2 regions of the Calidifontibacter indicus genome follow, and region 1 is predicted to be linked to the other one. Evidence: predicted binding sites of a transcription regulator. Region 1 holds the regulator's gene; the other holds the start of a gene.
The links. Region 1 encodes LexA, which represses DNA repair genes until DNA is damaged. Its sites were predicted from a motif close to TCGAACANNTGTTCGA; they were not measured.
Positions count from the first base shown of each region.

Region 2: DFJ65_RS10135 (HNH endonuclease signature motif containing protein) is a predicted target of LexA. The motif match lies at 2,067-2,082, and genes of this name have one in related genera.

Region 1 is NZ_QTUA01000001.1:2,711,110-2,715,319, forward strand. Features, by position in the region: gene nrdR (transcriptional regulator NrdR) at 1-338, opposite strand, end outside; gene DFJ65_RS12895 (LysM peptidoglycan-binding domain-containing protein) at 736-1,116, opposite strand; gene lexA (transcriptional repressor LexA) at 1,416-2,138, shown strand; gene DFJ65_RS12905 (Sir2 family NAD-dependent protein deacetylase) at 2,149-3,024, opposite strand; gene DFJ65_RS12910 (LysR family transcriptional regulator) at 3,072-3,995, shown strand; gene DFJ65_RS12915 (winged helix DNA-binding domain-containing protein) at 4,054-4,210, shown strand, end outside.
Region 2 is NZ_QTUA01000001.1:2,122,618-2,126,827, reverse strand. Features, by position in the region: gene gltB (glutamate synthase large subunit) at 1-1,078, opposite strand, end outside; gene DFJ65_RS10140 (hypothetical protein) at 1,315-1,749, opposite strand; gene DFJ65_RS10135 (HNH endonuclease signature motif containing protein) at 2,090-4,210, shown strand, end outside.

The DNA of each region.
Region 1 (4,210 bases):
AGCGGGCCGAGGATCTCCAGACCGACGTCGTGGGCGTCGATCTCGGCGGCTCCCGCCGAACGGATGCCTTCCTCGACCTGCTGGGCGAGCAACGCGAGTTGGTCTTCGCTGACCGGGCGCCCCTGGCAGGCCTTGCGGACGCCGACGAGCACCTTCTGCCGGGAGAACGGCTCGCTCGCGCCGGACCGCTTGACCACCGTCAGGCTCGCGGTCTCCAAGGTGGAGAACCGCTTCCCGCACGACGGGCACTGGCGACGCCGCTTGATCGAGGTGCCGTCGTCACTGCTGCGGCTGTCGACGACCCGCGAGTCGTCGTGTCGGCAGAACGGGCAGTGCATGGTCACCTCCGGGTGGCGTCACGATCGATCAGAGCCCGCGATGGGCATAGGAATGCCCGGGCCGCGAGGCCTTTTCGGATCGATCTGGGGGTCGATTGTGGAAAACCGGTGTAGAAGTCCGTGGATCCTGTTGACTAGCTGGGGACCTACATGTGGACAACTTACAACGGTGTAACTACTAGATGTAGGGATGCTATTCCGGTCCGACCCCAAGATGCAACAGCCCCGGCGTGGCGAATTCGGCCCGCTCCGGCCGAGCCCGCAAATGCGCAGGTCACGGACTTGCAACACCTCGAAATCGATCGGGACACGCCTCCGCGACCGACCGAACGACGAGGCCCGGCGTCGACCGATCAGGTCGACACCGGGCCACGAGATGCACGTGATCAGCGCAGGCTCAGCGCGGGACCACCAAACGCTGACCCTCGCTCACCTGAAGGCTGTTGAGGCCGTTGGCGCGCTGGATGCGGTAGACGGCTTCGCCGACCGGCAGTTGCGGGTAGGCAGCGTGGGCCACCTCGGACAGGGTCTGCCCCGAGCGGACCACGAGTTCGGAGCTCGAGGAGCCGCCGGCGAACGCCTGGCCAACTCCCCACCCGCCACCGACGATGGCCGCGAGGACCAGGGCGGCCACCAGGCGCCGACCACGGATCGTCAGGCGCACAGCGCCCTCGCCGGCCGCCGACACCTGAGACTGGGCGGGCACGAGGTGCAGGTGGCGGCGCGTGCGCGGCTCGCGCCCGACGACCGGTGCATCCCAGTGAGCGACTGCACTCATGATGTTCTCCATCCCCGACGCCTGAGCGTCGTCCCAATGTTCGCTCGCACACGCGTGCGATAGAACGCCTGTACGATGTATAGCACGGTTGTTCGAAATAAACGAGACACGCGTCGTACAAATGTTTGATAACTGTGTGCGAGCGGCATAGCCTCTTTCCATGCTTCGCAGCCTGGCAGCGACCACCGACAACCTCCGTCGGCCGACTGTCTGACCGCAGGCACCAGCACCGCAGCTGGAGCACGACACGAGCACGACACGAGCACGGCCCCGGCGAGACGACGAAGGACGCAGACGACATGGCCAAGATCCACCAGTTGCCCGACGACGAGGGCGGCACCGCGCTCACGACCCGCCAGCGGAAGGTGCTCGAGGTCATCCGCAACTCGGTCGACCGCCGCGGTTACCCGCCGAGCATGCGCGAGATCGGTGAGGCGGTCGGTCTCACCAGCCCCAGTTCGGTCGCTCACCAGTTGTCGATGCTCGAGCGCAAGGGCTACCTGCGCCGCGACCCCAACCGGCCGCGCGCGATCGAGATCATCTCCCCCGATCACAACGCCGAAAAGCGCGGCGTGCGGGGTGGTTCCAGCGTCACCTCGGCCGACGAGTCCACGGTCGACGAGACCGGCGCCGGCGACCAGCGGCCGGCCGCGTCCTACGTGCCGGTGGTCGGGCGGATCGCCGCCGGCGGCCCGATCCTCGCCGAGGAGGTCGTCGAGGACGTCTTCCCGCTGCCCAAGCAGATCGTCGGTGAGGGCGATCTGTTCCTGCTGAAGGTCGTCGGTGACTCGATGATCGACGCGGCGATCTGCGACGGCGACTGGGTCGTCGTGCGTCAGCAGCCGACCGCCACCAACGGCGACATCGTTGCGGCGATGCTCGACAACGAGGCCACCGTGAAGACCTTCAAGCGCCGCGACGGCAAGGTGTGGCTGATGCCCCACAACCCCGCGTACGACCCGATCGACGGCGACCACGCCGTCATCCTCGGCAAGGTGACCGCGGTGCTACGCCGGGTCTGAGCTCCCGGAATCAGTCCCCGGATTCAGACCCGGAGTCAGTCCCGGGCACATCACCCAGCACGTCCCACACCGCCTCCTGCAGCACCTCGCGCAGGGGGCGGTGGACGTGTCGGGTGGCGATCTCCTCGGCCCGTGACCAGCCCGTGTTCATCAGCACGATCGGCACCTCGAGCGCGGCGGCCCGGCGGGCGAAGCGGTAGCCCGACATCACCCCGAGCGACGAGCCGACGACCAGCAACGTGCGACTTGCGGCGACGAGGTCGAAGCAGTGGTCGACGAGCGGTTTGGGCACCGACTCCCCGAACATCACGACGTCGGGCTTCAGCAGGTCGCTGCCGCAGGTCGGGCAGTGCACCAGCGTGATGTCGTGGATGAGCGATTCGTCGATGTCGACGTCGCCGTCGGGGCGCAGCGGAAGGTTGCGCGCACGCTCGGCATCGGCCGCGAACGCCGGGTTGAGCCGGGTGAACTCGCGCTGCACCCACTCGCGGTCGACGGTGCTGCGGCAGTCGAGGCAGATCGCGCGGCCGAGGTTGCCGTGCAGCTCGATCACCGTTCGGGATCCTGCGCGCTGCGCCAACCCGTCGACGTTCTGGGTGATCGTCGCGGCGAGCAGGCCGGCGCCTTCCAACCGGGCGAGATGGTCGTGTGCCGGGTTCGGTTCGGCGGTGCGAAACCGCGTCCAGCCGACATAGGAGCGGCTCCAGTACCGCTGCCGAGCAGCCGCACCCGCACGGAACTCGGCCACGGTCATCGGTTGCACGCGGCGCACGCCGTCCGGGCCGCGGTAGTCGGGCAGACCGGAATCCGTGGACAACCCGGCACCCGTCATCACGAGCACCTTGCCCGCACGCAGGCGATGAGCCAGGTAACTGCGGTCGTCCATCGGGTCCTTCGCTGGTCGTTCGGCGCGTCGCACGTACGCTAGTAGGCATGATCGACGCTGCCGGACTCCGGGTGATTCGTGCCATCGCTGACGAGGGCAGCTTCACCGCGGCCGCGTCGTCGCTGGGTTACTCCCAGCCTGCCATCTCCCAAATGGTGCGCCGCTTGGAGGAGCGGCTGGGCACTCCCCTGGTCGAACGACTCGGACGCAACGTGCGCCTCACCGAGGCCGGTGAGGTGCTCGCCCGCCATGCCGGCGCCGTCCTGGGCGCGATCAGCGCGGCCGAGTCGGAGGTGGCCGCGATCGCCGGTCTGCGTTCGGGCCGGGTGCGGCTGATGGCCTTCCCGTCGTCGTCGTCGACCCTGGTGCCGAAGGCGTTGTCGCTGGTGAAGAAGCGTTTCCCGCAGGTGCAGGTGACCTTCGCCGAGGGTGAGCCGCCGGAATCGTTGGCCGCGCTGCGCGCGGGCGAGTGCGACGTCGCGGTCGCGTTCACCTACGAGGGGCTCGAGCTCACGACCGACCAGCTCGACGACTTCGAGGTGCGTGAGCTGTTGCTCGACGACGTGCGCATCGCGCTGCCCCTCGACCACCCGCTCGCCGCCCACGAGAGTGTCGACCTCGCCGACCTCGCCCAGGCGCCGTGGATCGCGGGCTGCACCCGCTGTCGCGGCCACCTGCTCGCGTTGGCCGACGGCGCCGGGTTCGCCCCCGATGTCGCCTTCGAGACCGAGGACTACGTGGCCGTGCTCGGACTCGTGGCCGAGGGTCTGGGAGTCGCACTGGTGCCCGACCTGATCCTGCGTTCCGCCCCGAACGCGCGGGTGAAGGTGCTCCCGATCGACCCGCCGTCGCACCGCCGGGTCTTCGCGGTCACCACGCCCGACCTCACCCGGGTGCCCGCCGTGGCCGCCATGATCGACGCGCTCGTCGAGGCGGCACACGACCAGTCGTGCGTCGGTGCTCCGGCCTGAGCCGCCTCGCCGACCAGCCTCGCCGGTGCCGACAAGCTGACAACTTCGTGAAGGCACCGTGACGGCGCGCGTGGTCGACCGGCAGTGGGTGAACCGGCGCCGGCTCGCCGTCCAACGGTTGTCGTCGACCCCATTGCCGCACGCGGCGGACGCCGTCCGCCTGCTCACCTGTGTGCAGTCGCAGGACGCGCCTCTCGCCGCCCACTCGCTCGCGA
Region 2 (4,210 bases), 590 kb from region 1:
CCGCGCCGACGAGGGTGCCGTCGGTGAACGCGACGCACGCCGGGCCGTCCCACGGCTCCATGAGAGCCGAGTGGTACTCGTAGAACGCGCGGCGCTCGGGGTCCATCGTGGCGTGGTTCTCCCACGCCTCCGGAATCATCATCAGCACCGCGTGCGGCAGGCTGCGTCCGCCGAGGTGGAGCAGCTCGAGCACCTCGTCGAACGACGCGGAGTCGGACACCTCAGCTGCACAGATCGGGAACAGGCGCTTCATGTCGTCGCCGAAAAGCTCACTGCGCAGGGTGGATTCGCGCGCGTGCATCCAGTTGCGGTTGCCGCGGACGGTGTTGATCTCACCGTTGTGCGCGATGAGGCGGTACGGGTGCGCCAGCGGCCACGCCGGGAAGGTGTTGGTCGAGAAGCGCGAGTGCACCAGGGCCAGCTCGGAGGAGAACCGCTCGTCGGACAGGTCGGGGTAGAACTGCCCCAACTGCTCGGTGGTGAGCATGCCCTTGTACGTGATGGTGCGGCTCGACAGCGACGGGAAGTAGACCTCGGTTTCGCGCTCGATGCGCTTGCGCAGTGCGAACGCGCGGCGCTCCAGGTCGAGTCCGCTGACCTCGCCGTCGCCACCGGCCAACGCGACCTGGCGGAACACCGGCATCACATCGCGGGCGGCCTGACCGATCATCGAGTCGACGGTCGGCACGTCGCGCCAGCCGAGCACCCGCAGGTTCTCCTCGCCGGCGATCTCGGCGATGCGCTCACCGATGTGCCACTGGGCGTCGGGGTCCTGCGGCATGAACGCGATACCGATCGCGTATTCGCCCTTGCCGGGCAGTTCGAAATCACACACCGAACGCAGGAACTCGTCCGGGATCTGGGTGAGGATGCCGGCGCCGTCGCCGACGGTCGGGTCGGCACCGGTGGCTCCGCGGTGCTCGAGGTTCATCAGCGCGGTGAGTCCGAGCTGCACGATGTCGTGCCCTGCCCAGCCGCGCATGGTCGCAACCATCGCGACACCACACGCGTCCTTCTCGGCCACGGGGTTGTAGAGGCCCTGCGCCTTCGGAACCGCGGAGAACGAGGTCTGACCCATAGGTCCGATCACCATCCTGTCGTCCTGGTGGCCGCGACGAATCGAGCCACCGTTGTCTGCAAAGAGCATGGCGGACGACGTTGGCCGGACATGCGAGGAACAACACTACCGACAGGGCTTGACGTTCCATGCAATGGGACTCCCTTGTCCCACATTCTGGACGTCTCCAAGGGCCCACGGCGCGGCGATTCTGGGCGCCAGGCACCTGCGGAGTGCCTCGGGCCTGTCGGATCTGGTCAGCAGGATCCGGAGAGGCCGTACAGACCGTAGCGATCGGGCCCGAGTTTCAGCAGTGCCGCCATGGCGCAGCCGGAGGAGTTGGCGTAGACGTCGTGGCGCCCGATCGAACTGAACGGAATCGGCCCGACACTGCCGACCTTCACCAGCGCACCCGGTGCGATCTCGCCGACCTGGGCCGCTGTCATGATCGGCCCGGGCGGCACGGTGGTCGGACCGCCGGTCGACGGGTAGTAGGTGCGCCCGTGCACGGTCAGGCGGCCCGGGTAGTCGAACGGATTCCACGAGCCGTACTCGTGCCGGAACCAGACGACCCGACCCGCGACCAGAGCGAGCAGCAACAGTGCCGAGCCGAGTGCGAGGGCAAGTGCGAGCCGGCCGCGTGCGCGCCGAGACGCGGTGGGCGGCGCAGTGCTCAGCCTCGTGGCGCTCATGGATTCTCCGCCGATCGCCGCGCGGGGGCGGCGCCCCGATGACGCCGAAGTTAGCACCGCGCTCCTTCCGGCCGCGGCACTTCGGCCGAAGCCGCCGGCACCCCGCTGGTCGAGCCACTCCCACGGCCGCGCACTGAGCCTGCTTGCCGTGGGCACACCCCGCGAAGGTTTGCAGGACACGCGACGCAAGCGCGCGATTCTGCAAACCTTCGCCGGGGTTGCGATCGTGCCGGAGCGGTGGCGGAGGTCGAGTCGAGATCCGCGAAAACCCTTGAGAAATCAATCAAATTCGCCTGTTGAAACCCTGCCCAGCGAGTTCGAACACGTGTATGATAAGTGCATGGAGGGGACACCAGATTTCGAGGCTCGACCGGGCGGTATCGAACCGGCCGAGTTGCTTGAATCTGTGATCTTCGAAGACGGGTTGGACGCCGCGATCGAGTTGGCGTCCCACCCTCATTTGGTGCCGGGTGCGAACCCGGTGACGATCATGCTGATCATCTCCAAGATCCTCAGCGCGCACGCCTACGAGTTGCTCGGGCAGGACGACCCCTTCGCCGTCGACGAACCCGACGCGCTCCTCGGGTGGGACCTGTTCCCCGAAACGACGGCCCCGGCAGGAACACTTGGGGCAGTCGGATCAGCCGCGCCTGCTGTGGTGGCCGCCGAGGGGCCAGCCGGCCGGGCCGACGACGAAGCCTTCGCGGGTCTGGATGCGGGTCTGGATGAGGTGTTGGTGGCCGAGTCTCGGGTGTTCGATCGGATGACGCTGTTCGAGGACGCGACCCGGGCCGCGCATCAAGCAGCACAGTCGATGGAAGCGGTGCGGGCTCGCTCGATCGCGCAGTTCGCGCGGTGGGAGCACCCCGACGGGCCGCAGGGCACGAGGAAGACGCCATGGGTGCGGCACGACCAGGGGTTCACCAGCATGTACTCCGCCGACACCGTTGCTGCGGAGTTGGGGTTGGGGATCCAGGCCGGGATCGGGTTAGTGCAACGCTCCGCCCGGATGGTGACCCGCACCCCGAACCTGCTGCGGGAAGTCGCCGCGGGCCGCGCGAACCTCGACACAGCCGCGGATATTGCGACGGAGTTGCAGGACGCCTCCCCTGATGTGTGCGAAACCGTTGAAGCGGAGATCCTCGGCCGGGGAGTCCACCAGACAACCAGGGGTCAGGCACGCAAATCGTGCCGGACGTTGGTGGGGAAGCATCAACCCTCCGCCGCTCGAGAGACGGCACGGAAGACGAGGGCGCAGCAGTGCGGGGTGTTCCAGGATCCGCACCCGACACCGGGGTTGTCGATGCTGACGATCATTGGGGACAACGGGCAGATCACCGCGGTGAAGGACGCGATCGATCAGTTGGCGTTCGCGATGAAACACGGCGACGAGTCCGACAAATCCCTGGGCGAGTACCGGGTGGATGCGTTCTTCGACCTCGCGATGCGGAATGTGACCCTGAACCTCGACATCCAGGTGCTCACCCCGACCTTCGGCACGGCCGGGAAGACCTGGACAAAGCCGGCTAACCAGGCACCGACCGCTGCCGGGGCCACCGGGGCAACCGGGACTGCTGGCAAAGACAGCAACAACAGCAACGACGACGGCGATCGCGCTGATGAGAGTGACCGTGACGACGACAGTGGCCGTGCCGACGACACGAAGAGCACCGACGGCGGCGACCGTGCTGACGACGGTGGCCGTGGCGACGAAAGTGGTGAGGGTGACGCTTCTGGTGGCATGCCGGCGGGCGCCCCTGGTCCCGACACTGGGCCACCCACCTCGCCGCCGGCTGAGCCACCTGTTACCTCGCCGGTTGAGCCGCCCGGCGAAGGCGGACCAGTCGAAACCATCCCGGCCGAGACGGAACAACCGGACATTGGGTCGGACCTCGAGCCGATCAGCGAGCCCAAGTCACCGGCAGCCTTCGGTGGTGGCAAGACCAACGGTGGATGCAGCACCAGTGGTCGAGACAGTGCTGGTCGAGACAGTGCTGGTCGAGACAGTGACGGCCGGGTCTTCGTCTCCGGCATGCGTGAACGGGGCGCGACGAGCGTCCACGCCCGCGCCGGTGCGATCGACGCCGACAGCCTGACCGACCTCGCCCGGTTCGCCGACAAAATCACCGTCAGCAGCTTCGAGTTCGACCCCGTCACCGGCGAACCCACCGCCAACACGATGGCCAGCGACAGTTACCGGCCACCACCCACGATGGCCAGGTATGTGAAGTCGAGGGATCAACGGTGTCGGGCACCGGGCTGCGACCGGCCCGCGATCAAGAACGTCGACCTCGACCACGCCGTCGAATGGCCCCAGGGGCCCACCGCAACGGTCAACCTCGAATGCCTGTGCCGCAGACATCACCGGATGAAGCAAACCCAGTGGCGGATCCGGTTACACACCAACGGGATCGTCGAGTGGACCTCACCCACCGGCCACACCTACCGCACCACCCCAGGA